4 regions of the Enterobacter sp. PL_is514 genome follow, and region 1 is predicted to be linked to each of the others. Evidence: predicted binding sites of a transcription regulator. Region 1 holds the regulator's gene; each other region holds the start of a gene.
What was found. The regulator LexA, encoded in region 1, represses DNA repair genes until DNA is damaged. The targets are predictions, from matches to a motif close to TNCTGTATGTACATACAGNA.
Positions count from the first base shown of each region.

Region 1 (3,100 bases):
CCCGAAGCAGAGCTGAAGAAGAAGCGAGCGCAGCATGATGTCTCGGTTAAGCGCCAGCAGCTTACGGATATTGCCGCGCCATGCGGTTTTGAGCAGCGCCAGGGAGATGCCGCGCATCGCCAGCACGCGCCAGACCATCCACAGGCCAATAATAAAAGTTCCGTACTCGGCAATCGCCGTCGCCAGCGCCGCGCCCTGCACGTTCATATGCAGACCCATGACCAGCCAGACATCCAAAACGATATTGAGCAGGTTACCCACCACCAGCAAAATCACGGGTGCACGGGCGTACTGCACGCCCAATAGCCACCCCAGCAGAACCAGGTTAGCCAGTGACGCGGGCGCGCTGAGCCAGCGGATTTCAAGGAAACGTCGCGCCTGCTCTAATACCGCCTCGCTGCCGCCAACAACATGAAGCGCAAGGTCGATCAGGGGCGCACGCAATAAAACGATTAACGCCCCCGCGCCAAGCGCGAGGATCAGCGGCTGGACCAGCGCGCGCGCCAGACGCAGCGGATCTTTTGCACCATAAGCCTGTGCCGTGAGCCCGGTGGTGCTCATACGCAAAAAGAGCAGCAGCATAAACAGGAAGCTGGTTGCCGTCGCGCCAATCGCCACGCCGCCAAGATAAACAGGCGAATCAAGATGGCCAATAACGGCCGTATCGACCAGACCCAGCAAGGGAACGGTAATATTGGAGAAGATCATCGGCAGAGCAAGACGCCACAATGCCTTATCGGATGCCGTCAGCAGTGACATGAAAAATACCGGGTGTGGAGAATGAAGCAGGCTACAGCGGCGCCATAGCCTGTCAGGAAGAGGTTACAGCCATTCGCCGTTGCGAATGACCCCAACCGCCAGCCCTTCGATAGAGAAGTTGTGTTCGCGAAGATCGACCACAATCGGGGAGAACTCGTTGTTTTCAGGCAGTAGCTGAACGGTGTTCCCCTGTTTTTTCAGACGTTTGACGGTGACTTCATCATCAATGCGCGCGACGACTACCTGGCCGTTACGCACATCCTGTGTTTTATGCACCGCAAGCAGATCGCCGTCAAGAATACCGATGTCTTTCATCGACATACCGCTGACGCGCAGCAGGAAATCAGCGCTCGGTTTGAACATGGCTGGATCGACCTGGTAATGGCCTTCAATATGCTGCTGTGCCAGTAAAGGCTCACCGGCAGCAACACGCCCCACCAGCGGAATGCCCGTCTCTTCTTCCACCAGCAGGCGGATACCCCGTGACGCGCCCGAAACAATCTCAATCACGCCCTTACGCGCCAGCGCTTTCAGGTGTTCTTCGGCAGCATTCGGAGAACGGAAGCCCAGACGCTGCGCGATTTCCGCACGCGTGGGTGGCATACCCGTCTGGCCGATATGATCCCGGATGAGATCAAACACCTCTTGCTGCCTGGTCGTTAACGCTTTCATTCCGCCCCCTGGGTGTATATACAGTTATGCTGTGAGTATATACAGTCAAAGGCGATTTTGGAACCAAAAACTGCACAAAAAACCAGGGACTTAATTATTCCTCGAGGCTCATCGGAAATGTGACCAAAGCAGCGTGACCCAGGTGATAGCGGCAGTGATAATCGCCAGCAACACGGCAGCAGAGCCCATGTCTTTTGCACGGCCAGAAAGTTCATGGAAATCTGAACCAATGCGATCAACCACGGCCTCAATAGCGCTATTAAGAATTTCCACTATCATCACCAGAAGCACGGAACCGATAAGAAGTACGCGGGTAATCGCATCAACATCAAGGAAACAGGCGACGATCACCGCGATGATAGCGGCGATGCCCTCCTGGCGAAAGGCGGCTTCGTTGATCCACGCGGCACGGAAACCTTTCCATGAATAGCCGGCGGCTTTGATGATACGCGTTAACCCAGTGGTATTATTGGCCATTAAAAGAACCTTTTATGAAAAAAAGCGTCAGTAACAGGAACTGTAGCGCGTTTCGCTACAGCCTGAAGTATGACGGGTAACAACAGAAATTTTGCGCGCTTTCTGTTATCCTTGCGCCGCAATTGCATTATTAACCAGAGGCTTTACATCGTTTATGTCCGGCTGGCCACGAATTTACTACAAATTACTTAATTTACCATTAAGCATCCTGGTAAAAAGCAAGTCTATCCCAGCAGAACCCGCGCTGGAATTGGGACTCGATACGTCACGTCCTATTATGTACGTTTTGCCTTATAACTCGAAGGCAGACTTACTGACGCTTCGCGCCCAGTGTCTGGCGCATGACTTACCTGACCCGCTTGAACCGCTTGAAGTTGACGGTACGCTGCTGCCGCGCTACGTGTTCATTCACGGTGGACCGCGCGTGTTTACCTACTACACGCCAAAAGAAGAGTCCATCAAGCTGTTCCATGACTATCTCGACCTGCACCGCAGCAACCCCGATCTGGATGTGCAGATGGTGCCGGTATCGGTGATGTTTGGTCGTCGTCCGGGCCGTGAAAAAGGTGAAGAGAACCCGCCGCTGCGCATGCTTAACGGCATCCAGAAGTTCTTCGCGGTCTCCTGGCTGGGACGCGACAGCTTTGTGCGTTTCTCCCCTTCCGTTTCGCTGCGTCGAATGGCGGACGAGCACGGCACCGACAAGATCATCGCGCAAAAACTGGCGCGCGTGGCGCGTATGCACTTCGCCCGTCAGCGCCTTGCTGCCGTTGGGCCGCGTCTCCCGGCGCGTCAGGATCTGTTCAACAAGCTGTTGGCCTCCAAAGCGATTGCCCGCGCCGTTGAAGACGAAGCGCGCAGCAAGAAAATATCGCATGAGAAAGCCCAGCAGAACGCCATTGCGCTGATGGAAGAGATTGCAGCGAACTTCTCTTATGAGATGATTCGCCTGTCCGATCGTATTCTCGGCTTTACCTGGAACCGTCTCTACCAGGGCATCAACGTTCATAACGCCGAGCGTGTACGTCAGCTGGCGCATGATGGCCATGAGATTGTCTATGTTCCCTGCCACCGCAGCCATATGGACTACCTGCTTCTTTCCTACGTGCTCTATCATCAGGGGCTGGTACCACCGCACATTGCAGCCGGTATCAACCTGAATTTCTGGCCAGCAGGTCCGATTTTCCGTCGC
Region 1 is NZ_JBVPGN010000031.1:66,636-69,735, forward strand. It holds gene dinF (MATE family efflux transporter DinF) at 1-759, opposite strand, end outside; gene lexA (transcriptional repressor LexA) at 823-1,431, opposite strand; gene AC0TNG_RS11310 (diacylglycerol kinase) at 1,540-1,908, opposite strand; gene plsB (glycerol-3-phosphate 1-O-acyltransferase PlsB) at 2,063-3,100, shown strand, end outside.

Region 2 (3,100 bases), on a different contig from region 1:
GAAGGCAGCTTGATACCGTAGGAGGCAAGCTCTCGGCGGGTTGGAACGCGAACGCGGTTAGGGCGAGGCAGTTGCGGACCAATCCCCTCCTTCACCTGAGGGCGTGGCGCGCCCCCTGTTGCCAGACTAAATACAGGTGCAGCTGCGGCAGCCGCCGCGGTAGCCTGCTTCACGCTTTCCGCTACCGGTGCGACTGCAGGCGTCGGGTCGATCGGTGGAACGGAAACAGAAGGCGCTTTCGTCACCGGCTCCTGCACCGGTTCAGGCACCGGCTGGTACCAGGCAGCCAGCTGCTCGCGTTCACGCGCACGTCGCTCTTCGACTTCTTCGAAATAGTACAGCGGTGGACGGGCGGGCTTCACCTCTTCCACGATTTCAGGTTCAGGCTGCGGCTCAACATAAGGCTGCACAGGTTCAACCGGTTCAGGCACATACTCCTGATAAGGTTGGGCCACCGGCTGTTCATAGTGCGGGTAATCTTGCGGTTCATACGCAGGCTGCGGCGGCTGATAAGGCTGCTGCCACTGCTCCTGCTGCACAGGGACGTAGCTTTCAGGTTCAGGTGCGATAACGGGCTCCGGCGTGTGAACACCGGGCGCAGTCTGCCAGTCAACCTGCGGCTGCTGAATAACGGATTCCGGCGGCGAAACCGGCGCGGATGGCATCACAGCGTCGACCGGCGCGGCATACGCCTGCGCAGCGGTCGTCGCGGCTGCTGCTGCCGCAACCGGCTCGGTAACCGAGTGGCCATTTAACAGCGGATCGTATTCGTCGAAGTCACCCGGCATGGCCCGGCTGCCGGAGAAGAGCACATCGTCAGGATCGACGGCGACACCCGCCGCGCGATACGCCACCTGCTCGTCTTCATCCATGCGTTTACCGGAGAAGAGCGCCGCATCGGTTTTACGGCCAAGCGGGTTGGCAAATTTCTCAGCAACACGCTGACGACGCGCCAGCGCGCCGCGCAGGATACGCGCACGACGAGACTCGCGACGCTGCACAGGCGCGTCATCTTCCTCTTCCTCTTCGTACTCGTCTTCATCAACCCACGTATCGTCACGACGGGTACGGTTGCTGGCGAAGGTCAGAATAGTGAGGATAAAACTGCCGATTTTCTCGGCAATGCTCACCCAGGACCAGCCGGTAAACAATGTCAGCCCGGCCGCCCAGATGCAGAGCAATGCGAGCGTGCCGCCGCTGCTGTGCAGCATCGGCTGTAGCGCAGAGCTCAACAAACTGCCGATCACCCCGCCAGAGGCGAAGTACCAGATATCATCCGCATTAATCGCTGCCAGCCCGCACGAGGTGAGGATCAGCGCCAGCGCGCCAATCAGGCGCAGCGACACGGCGAAATAGTCGATGTAATCATCGTTCTGACGATGACGCCACGCAAACCAGCATCCGCCAATGATAATGACGGGAAGGGTATAGGCCATCACACCGAAAATGAAAAACAGCGTGTCCGCAAGCCAGGCACCGGGGACACCGCCTAAATTATGGATAGGCTCATGCCATGCAGTTTGTGACCAGCTGGGATCCGAGGGGTTGAAACTGAGTAAGGCTGCCATCAGCCAGACGGCAAAAAGGGCAATAACAATCAGCAAAGCCTCGAGGAGACGACGTCCGCTGCTTAGCTTCGATAGTGTGACTTCTTTGTCTTCAGTGTATTCCTGGCTCAAGAAAGGCTCTCCAGGTATCAGGCATATCCTGCCTGTTTGCTAAAACGGACAACAGTGCCGGGACTCCCCGGCACTGTTGCTGTATGGATTAACAGGAGTGTAATCAAACTACGCTGATTTTGCACCTGTTCCGTGTTAGCGCGTCTTAATAACCAGACGATTGCTCTGTTTGACCTCTTCCATCACCACATAGGTACGGGTGTCGTTCACGCCTGGCAGACGCAGCAGGGTTTCACCCAGCAGCTTACGGTAGGCGGACATATCAGGCACACGGGTTTTCAACAGGTAGTCGAAATCACCGGATACCAGGTGACACTCTTGAATTTCTTCAAGTTTCTGTACAGCGGCGTTAAATTGCTCAAACACATCCGGCGCACCACGATTCAGAGTAATCTCAACAAATACCAGAAGTGAGGCATCCAGATAATGCGGGTTCAGCAGAGCAGTATAGCCCTGAATGAAACCCTGTCTTTCCAGTCGGCGCACACGCTCAAGGCACGGCGTCGGGGAAAGTCCCACACGTTTTGAAAGCTCGACGTTGGAAATACGCCCATCCTTTTGCAATTCATTAAGAATGTTACGATCGATACGGTCGAGATCTTTGCCAGGGCGCTTCTTGCTATCTACCATTATTATTGTCTCTCTGTATTCCTTCCCTACTCCTGCCTGGACCCTGTGCACATCACTGTTCAGAGCCTGTACCCGTTAGTCATCACATCGCCTGATTATGTATTAGACGCGATGCGGATTCGGGTTCTGTTGGTAAGAAGACCGTTGCCCGAAGGCAGTCACCGACATCACGTATGGCGTCTGTCCACGCCATGCGTAGATTTCACTGACCCGGTAAAAATGGCATTTACGTGCATGCCTATGCGGCATACGGTTAACACGGTTTTTTCTTCTTCCTTGAATGTTTTCGCAAAAGCGCAGGGGATTGTCAAAGCAAAACATCGTTTTTTAGTACAACATGCCGGATATTCATTGCGGCAGGGTATTAATCCTCATTTTATTGCCTTACAAACGACCGGTTTTCAGGAGAAAGCGTGATGTTATCGCGCGCTATTCATCGTCCGTGGCTATTACACAGATTGATATCAAAATTGCTGCGCTCTTTTTTTACGACAACAAATTCCCTACAATCCAGCCAAATGTCTGCCAACAACAATGGGGATCTCATGGGCACGGCCAAACACAGTAAGCTGCTAATCCTTGGTTCTGGACCTGCGGGATATACCGCGGCGGTCTATGCTGCACGCGCTAACCTGCACCCGGTACTCATCACCGGCATGGAAAAAGGCGGTCAGCTGACCACCACCACCGAAGTGGAAAACTGGCCAGGGGACCCGAACGACCTGACCGGGCCGCTGCTGATGGAGCGTATGCACGAGCATGCTGCTAAATTCGAAACCGAAATTTTGTTC
Region 2 is NZ_JBVPGN010000036.1:380,368-383,467, reverse strand. It holds gene AC0TNG_RS22145 (DNA translocase FtsK 4TM domain-containing protein) at 1-1,679, opposite strand, end outside; gene lrp (leucine-responsive transcriptional regulator Lrp) at 1,815-2,309, opposite strand; gene trxB (thioredoxin-disulfide reductase) at 2,855-3,100, shown strand, end outside.
Region 2: a site for LexA is predicted at 1,757-1,776, ahead of AC0TNG_RS22145 (DNA translocase FtsK 4TM domain-containing protein). Genes of this name have one in related genera too.

Region 3 (3,100 bases), on a different contig from region 1:
GCTCAGGGGTTTGAAAAACAGTTTGAGGAGATCGGCGCTGCGGATGAAAAAGAGGCGCTTACCCGCCTTGCGGATATCCGTAAAAATAATGAGATCGATCGCCATAACTTCCTGGCCGGAGCGGGCGAAATGCCGCTGATCGGCGTGCTGGCGGCTGCGGCAACCTGGTTGGTGCAAAAGAAATAACGCAACCATCCTCTACCTCGCCACCGGCAAATCGGCGTACCGCGTCGTATAGGCCGGTGACAACATTTCCCGCTTCATCGCCCAGGATTTCTCAATCCCCTGCCCGGCAAACCATATCTTCCCTTTGCCGGAATGATTTACGCTGTCGATCATCTCCATCAGCGCCGCGCTGTTGGCGCGCAGACGATTATCGTCAAACAAATTAAGCTGGGCGACGCCGCTGCTGAAAAAATCCGCCAGCATGACCCCGGCCTTCATATAGCGATACCCGTCGAGCCATATCCGCCCCAGCGCCTCCGTGGCGGCGCGGATAATATCGCGCGAGTCATTGGTGGGCGTCATCAGGGTGACAGAAGCCTGATTGCCGTAATAAATTTCGTTGTCAGCGTGCGGGCTGGTGCGCACAAACACGCTGATAAAACGACAGTATTGATGCTCGCCGCGCAGTTTCTCTGCAGCGCGCTCCGCGTAGGCGCAAATCGCCTGATGCATCTCTTCATATTGCGTAATGCGGTGTCCAAACGAACGGCTACAGATGATTTGCTGCTTCGTGGGGGTGTACTCTTCCAGGTCAAGGCAGGGCTCGCCGCGAAGCTCGCGCGCCGTGCGTTCCAGTACCACGTTGAAATGTTTGCGAATGACCCACGAGGAGGCCTCCGCCAGCTCCAGCGCCGTGGTAATCCCCATTGCGTTCAGTTTTTTCGTGATGCGCCGCCCTACCCCCCACACCTCCTCTACCGGCACCTTTGCCAGCAGTTTACGCTGCCGCTCCCGGCCTGAGAGATCGACCACGCCGCCGGTGCCCGCCCACCGCTTCGCCGCATAGTTGGCCAGCTTCGCCAGCGTTTTGGTCGGGGCAATACCGACGCCAACGGTTAAGCCCGTATTTTTATAGACCTGCGTGCGCATCTGGTGTCCGAACGCTTCCAGTGCAAGGCAGTTACCGATCCCTGAAACGTTCACGAACGCCTCGTCGATCGAGTAAATTTCTATGGCCGGAGCGAGATCCGTCAGCGTCTGCATCACCCGACTGCTGAGATCGGCATACAGCGCATAGTTCGAACTAAAGACGTAAACCCGCGACGGATAGCCCTTCTCTTTGAATTTAAAATAGGGCTCCCCCATTTTTATGCCGAACTGCTTTGCCTCCGGCGACAGTGAAATAATGCAGCCGTCGTTATTGGACACCACCACGATGGGCTTCCCCTGCAGATCGGGGCGAAATACCTTCTCGCAGGAGGCATAGAAGCTATTCACATCAACCAGCGCGAACATGTTTATGCGTTTTAAGCGTGTGGGTGACGACGCCGAAGATCTGCAGCTCCTCTTCGGACTGAAAGGTAATCGGCTGATAGCGGTCATTATGCGGCAGAAGTCTCAGAACCGGGCGGGTCTGTAGCTCTTTCACCGTAAACTCACCGGCGACCGACGCCACGACGATGTCCCCATGTTCGGCATTTAACGAACGATCGACCACCAGCAGATCGCCGTCGCCGATCCCCGCGCCAATCATGGAGTCTCCACTCACCTTGATAAAATAGGTCGCACTGGGGTGTCTCACTGCCAGCCGGTTAAGATCGAGACGATCTTCCACATAGTCCTGCGCCGGGCTGGGGAAGCCACAGGCTACACGCTCTGCAAACAACGGTAATTCAATAGATTGGTTTGGATGATAAGAAAAGAGAGTGTCCATAATGCCTTTCTCGCCAGGTACTGTATACAAATACAGTATTACGGATTATGGCCAGGGATCAAGGTCATTTCCGGAGGCGAACCCAAACGCGTTGAAGTGTCAGAAGATTTAAAACGCGCAAAGCCCGGAAGCGCCCTTCCGGCTTTGCGCCTGTGACGCTCAGTCCATCAGTGTATTCAATGTTTCCAGTGCGTCAGGCGGTAGCTGCAGTTCCCCCGCCGCGAGGTTTTGCCGCAGATGCGCCACGGAAGAGGTGCCCGGGATCAGCAGGATATTTGGGGAACGCTGCAGCAGCCATGCCAGCGCAACCTGCATTGGCGTTGCGCCCAGCGAGTCCGCCACAGCCTTCAGCCCGGACGATTGCAGCGGCGTAAAGCCGCCCAGCGGGAAGAACGGTACATACGCAATCCCCTGCTGCGCCAGCAGATCCACCAGCGCGTCGTCACCCCGGTTCACAATGTTGTACATGTTCTGCACGCACACCACCGGCACCAGCTTCCGGGCTTCCGCGACCTGGGTGGCCGTGACGTTGCTCAGGCCAATATGACGCACCAGCCCCTGCTGCTGTAATTCGGCCAGGGTGGAAAGCGGTTCAGCAATCGATCCTTCCGCCGGCCCGTGTGCGCTAAACATGATCCGCAGATTCACCACGTCCAGCACGTCCAGCTGCAGATTACGCAGGTTGTCATGCACCGCCTGCGTCAGTTCCTGCGCGGAAAAGGCCGGCAGCCAGGCGCCTTTGTCATCGCGACGGGCGCCGATCTTGGTGACAAGCGTCAGATCGTCCCGGTACGGGTGAAGCGCCTCGCGGATCAGCTGGTTGGTGACATGAGGGCCGTAAAAATCACTGGTATCAATGTGGTTCACCCCCGCCGCCACCGCTTCGCGCAGCACGTCCAGCGCGGCCTGCTTATCCTTCGGCGGCCCAAAGACGCCAGGCCCGGCCAGCTGCATCGCACCGTAGCCCAGCCGTTTCACCGTCCGCGTCCCGAGCGCGTACGTCCCGCTTTTATCAATGCTGCTCATGTTGACCTTCCTCATAAAAATGATCCGGATTTACAACAGGTTCCCTCAGGGAGCCTTTAGTTAAGCGCGAGTTAATTAAAGTTTACATTCTCTACGACGATAGTAATGAAGTAACCCTGCATCTTCTCTAACGGACGACCGCTATGCTGAAAAATCTGCACGTGATTACCGGTATTATCTTTGCCCTCACCATAT
Region 3 is NZ_JBVPGN010000034.1:217,548-220,647, reverse strand. It holds gene AC0TNG_RS16690 (hypothetical protein) at 1-186, shown strand, start outside; gene umuC (translesion error-prone DNA polymerase V subunit UmuC) at 199-1,461, opposite strand; gene umuD (translesion error-prone DNA polymerase V autoproteolytic subunit) at 1,445-1,879, opposite strand; gene AC0TNG_RS16675 (aldo/keto reductase family oxidoreductase) at 2,039-2,905, opposite strand; gene tcp (methyl-accepting chemotaxis citrate transducer) at 3,049-3,100, shown strand, end outside.
Region 3: a site for LexA is predicted at 1,898-1,917, ahead of umuD (translesion error-prone DNA polymerase V autoproteolytic subunit). Genes of this name have one in related genera too.

Region 4 (3,100 bases), on a different contig from region 1:
GCGCATCGCGCAGCAGCGTCAGCTCTTCGCATTTTTGCAGCGCGAAGGCAAACCAGCTTTTCACCTCGGCATCCAGGCGGGTTTCCACGCTCAGATCGATCGGGCTGTGCAGCAGGGAGCAGGACGAAGCCACCCACAGCTCACGTTTGCCGACGATGTCTTTTATTTGAGCGTATTTCCCGGTGAGATCGGCACGCCAGACGTTACGACCGTTAATCAGCCCGGCGGAGAGCAGCCAGTCCACAGGCAGGCGCTTGTGCAGCTCCGCGACATCGTCTTTACCGTGTACGAGGTCAACGTGCAGACCCTGAACCGACAACGCGGTAATGGTGTTAAGGTTCGGCGTAACGCCCTCAAAATAGGTGGTCAGCAGCAGCTTTACTTGCCCCGCCAGCGCGTCATACGCCGGTTTGAAGGCATCGAGCCAAACCTTGGGCAGTTCGAGCACCAGCGCCGGCTCGTCGATTTGCACCCACTGAATGCCGCGTTTGCCCAGCTCAATCAGCACCTGTTTGTAGACCGGCAGAATGTCCTTCAGCAGGCTGAGTCGGTCAAACGGCTCGCCTTTTACTTTACCCAGCCACAGGTACGTTACCGGCCCGAGCAGAACCGGTTTCACCTGATGGCCCAGCGCCAGCGCTTCGTCCACTTCATCCAGAAGCTGCGTCCAGGTCAGCCTGAACTGCTGACCTTTTACGAACTCCGGCACCATATAGTGATAGTTAGTGTTAAACCATTTAGTCATTTCCGCCGCTGCCGCTGGCTCACCCGTTGGCGCACGGCCACGGCCGATGCGGAACAGGGTATCGATATCTACCGATCCATCTTTGTTCTGATGACGAGCCGGCACGTTGCCAAGCAGCAGGCTGGTCGTCAGAACATGGTCGTACCAGGCGAAATCGCCCACCGGCAGCAGGTCAATGCCCGCCTGTTTTTGCTGATCCCAGTGACGGGCGCGCAGCTCGCGTCCCACCGCCAGCAGTTCTTCACGGGTGGCGTTCCCCGCCCAGTAGCTTTCTTGCGCTTTTTTCAGCTCGCGACGCAGGCCAACGCGAGGGAAACCGAGTGTGTGATTGCGGATTGTCATGGTGTGCCCCTTGTGAAATTCGTTATTTAGACGTCCAGATGTTTACACATCTATAATTGGCAGGTACTGTATATTCCTCAAGCGCAATATGTTCATGGCGAAGTGAAGGACTTTCATGATCGAGATAAAACACCTGAAAACGCTACAAGCGTTGCGGAACTGCGGCTCGCTCGCGGCTGCAGCTGCCACGCTGCACCAGACCCAGTCCGCCCTTTCTCACCAGTTCAGCGATCTGGAACAACGCCTCGGCTTCCGTCTTTTTGTGCGTAAGAGCCAGCCCCTGCGCTTTACGCCGCAAGGTGAGATTCTGTTGCAGCTGGCGAATCAGGTCCTGCCGCAAATCGCCAGCGCGCTGCAGGCGTGTAACGAACCGCAACAAACCACGCTGCGTATCGCCATTGAGTGCCACAGCTGTATTCAGTGGCTGACCCCCGCGCTTGAGAACTTCCGCCAGAAGTGGCCGCAGGTGGAGATGGATTTCAAATCCGGCGTGACCTTTGATCCGCAGCCGTCGCTGCAGCAGGGCGAGCTGGACCTGGTGATGACCTCTGACATCCTGCCGCGCAGCGGCCTGCACTATTCGCCGATGTTTGATTATGAAGTACGCCTGGTGCTGGCACCGGATCATCCGCTGGCGGCGAAAACGCGCATCACGCCGGAAGACCTGGCGACGGAAACGCTGCTGATTTACCCGGTTCAGCGTAGTCGTCTGGATATCTGGCGCCACTTCCTGCAGCCCGCGGGCATCAGTCCGCAGCTGAAAAGCGTGGATAACACCCTGCTGTTGATTCAGATGGTGGCGGCCAGAATGGGTATCGCGGCGCTGCCGCACTGGGTGGTAGAGAGCTTTGAACGCCAGGGGCTGGTGGTGACCAAAACCCTGGGTGAAGGACTGTGGAGTCGACTGTACGCCGCCGTGCGCGATGGCGAGCAGCGTCAGCCGATTACGGAGGCGTTTATTCGCTCAGCGCGGAACCACGCGTGCGACCATCTTCCGTTTGTGCGGAGCGCGGAGCGACCCAGCGGCGATGGACCCACAGCGAAGCCAGGATCACCGTTCCCCCAATAAGGAAGCTCGGCCAGTGCGGCTGTTGCTGCCAGATGGCGAGGTTGACCAACAACCCAGCCGGGACATGCACGTTGTTCATGATCCCAAGCGTACCGGCGTCGACCTGTGTCGCGCCGTAGTTCCACATGAAGTACCCCAACCCGGAAGCCACGACGCCCAGCCAGATAAGCACGCCCCACTGCACGGCGGTGGTCGGCAGCTTGTGCGGGTTACCGAGCATAAACCACGCCGCCACTGCGACAATCGCGGCACCCATATAAAACCAGGCGAACGCGTTATGCTGCGGCATCGGGCGGGTTTCCATCAGGCGCTTGTAGCCCACCATGCCGATGGCGAAACTGATGTTGGCGAGCTGGACGAACATCAGTCCGGTCCAGAAGTGATCGCTGACTTTGTCGTAGCGAATAATCGCCGCGCCAATCACCGCCAGCGCCGCGCTCAGCAGGTATCCCCAGCGCAGGCGGCGTTTACTCAGCAGATCGTATATCAGCGTGATGTAGAGCGGCGTCAGCACGGTAAAGAGCAGGAATTCCGAGACGGACAGATAGACGTAAGCCCGGAAGCTGAACAGGTACATGATGCCGAGCTGCATCGCCCCCACCAGCATGTACAGCACAATCGTTTTCAGCGATTGCCCGCGCGTACGCAGAAACGGCAGGAATACCAGCGCCGCCAGCCCCACGCGCATCAGCACCGAGAAGTAGCTGTCGACCGAACCGGCAAGGTATTCGCCAATCAGGCTAAAGGAGAAGGCCCAAAGGATAGTGGTGATAATGAGTAGCGCCACAATGCTTGTCTCTCAGAAAGAAGGAGAGGCATTGTAGCGAACTCTTTAGTTGACATCTGAGCAATAAACAACCAAATGAAGATTATTCAAGGAACAGTTTGCGCAGGTATTTCGGTACCGCATTGTCTGCGTTGGTGCCGATCACTTCCAGCTCCGG
Region 4 is NZ_JBVPGN010000024.1:57,503-60,602, reverse strand. It holds gene metE (5-methyltetrahydropteroyltriglutamate--homocysteine S-methyltransferase) at 1-1,087, opposite strand, end outside; gene metR (HTH-type transcriptional regulator MetR) at 1,203-2,156, shown strand; gene AC0TNG_RS01965 (carboxylate/amino acid/amine transporter) at 2,044-2,943, opposite strand; gene yigL (sugar/pyridoxal phosphate phosphatase YigL) at 3,026-3,100, opposite strand, start outside.
Region 4: a site for LexA is predicted at 1,152-1,171, ahead of metR (HTH-type transcriptional regulator MetR). Genes of this name have one in related genera too.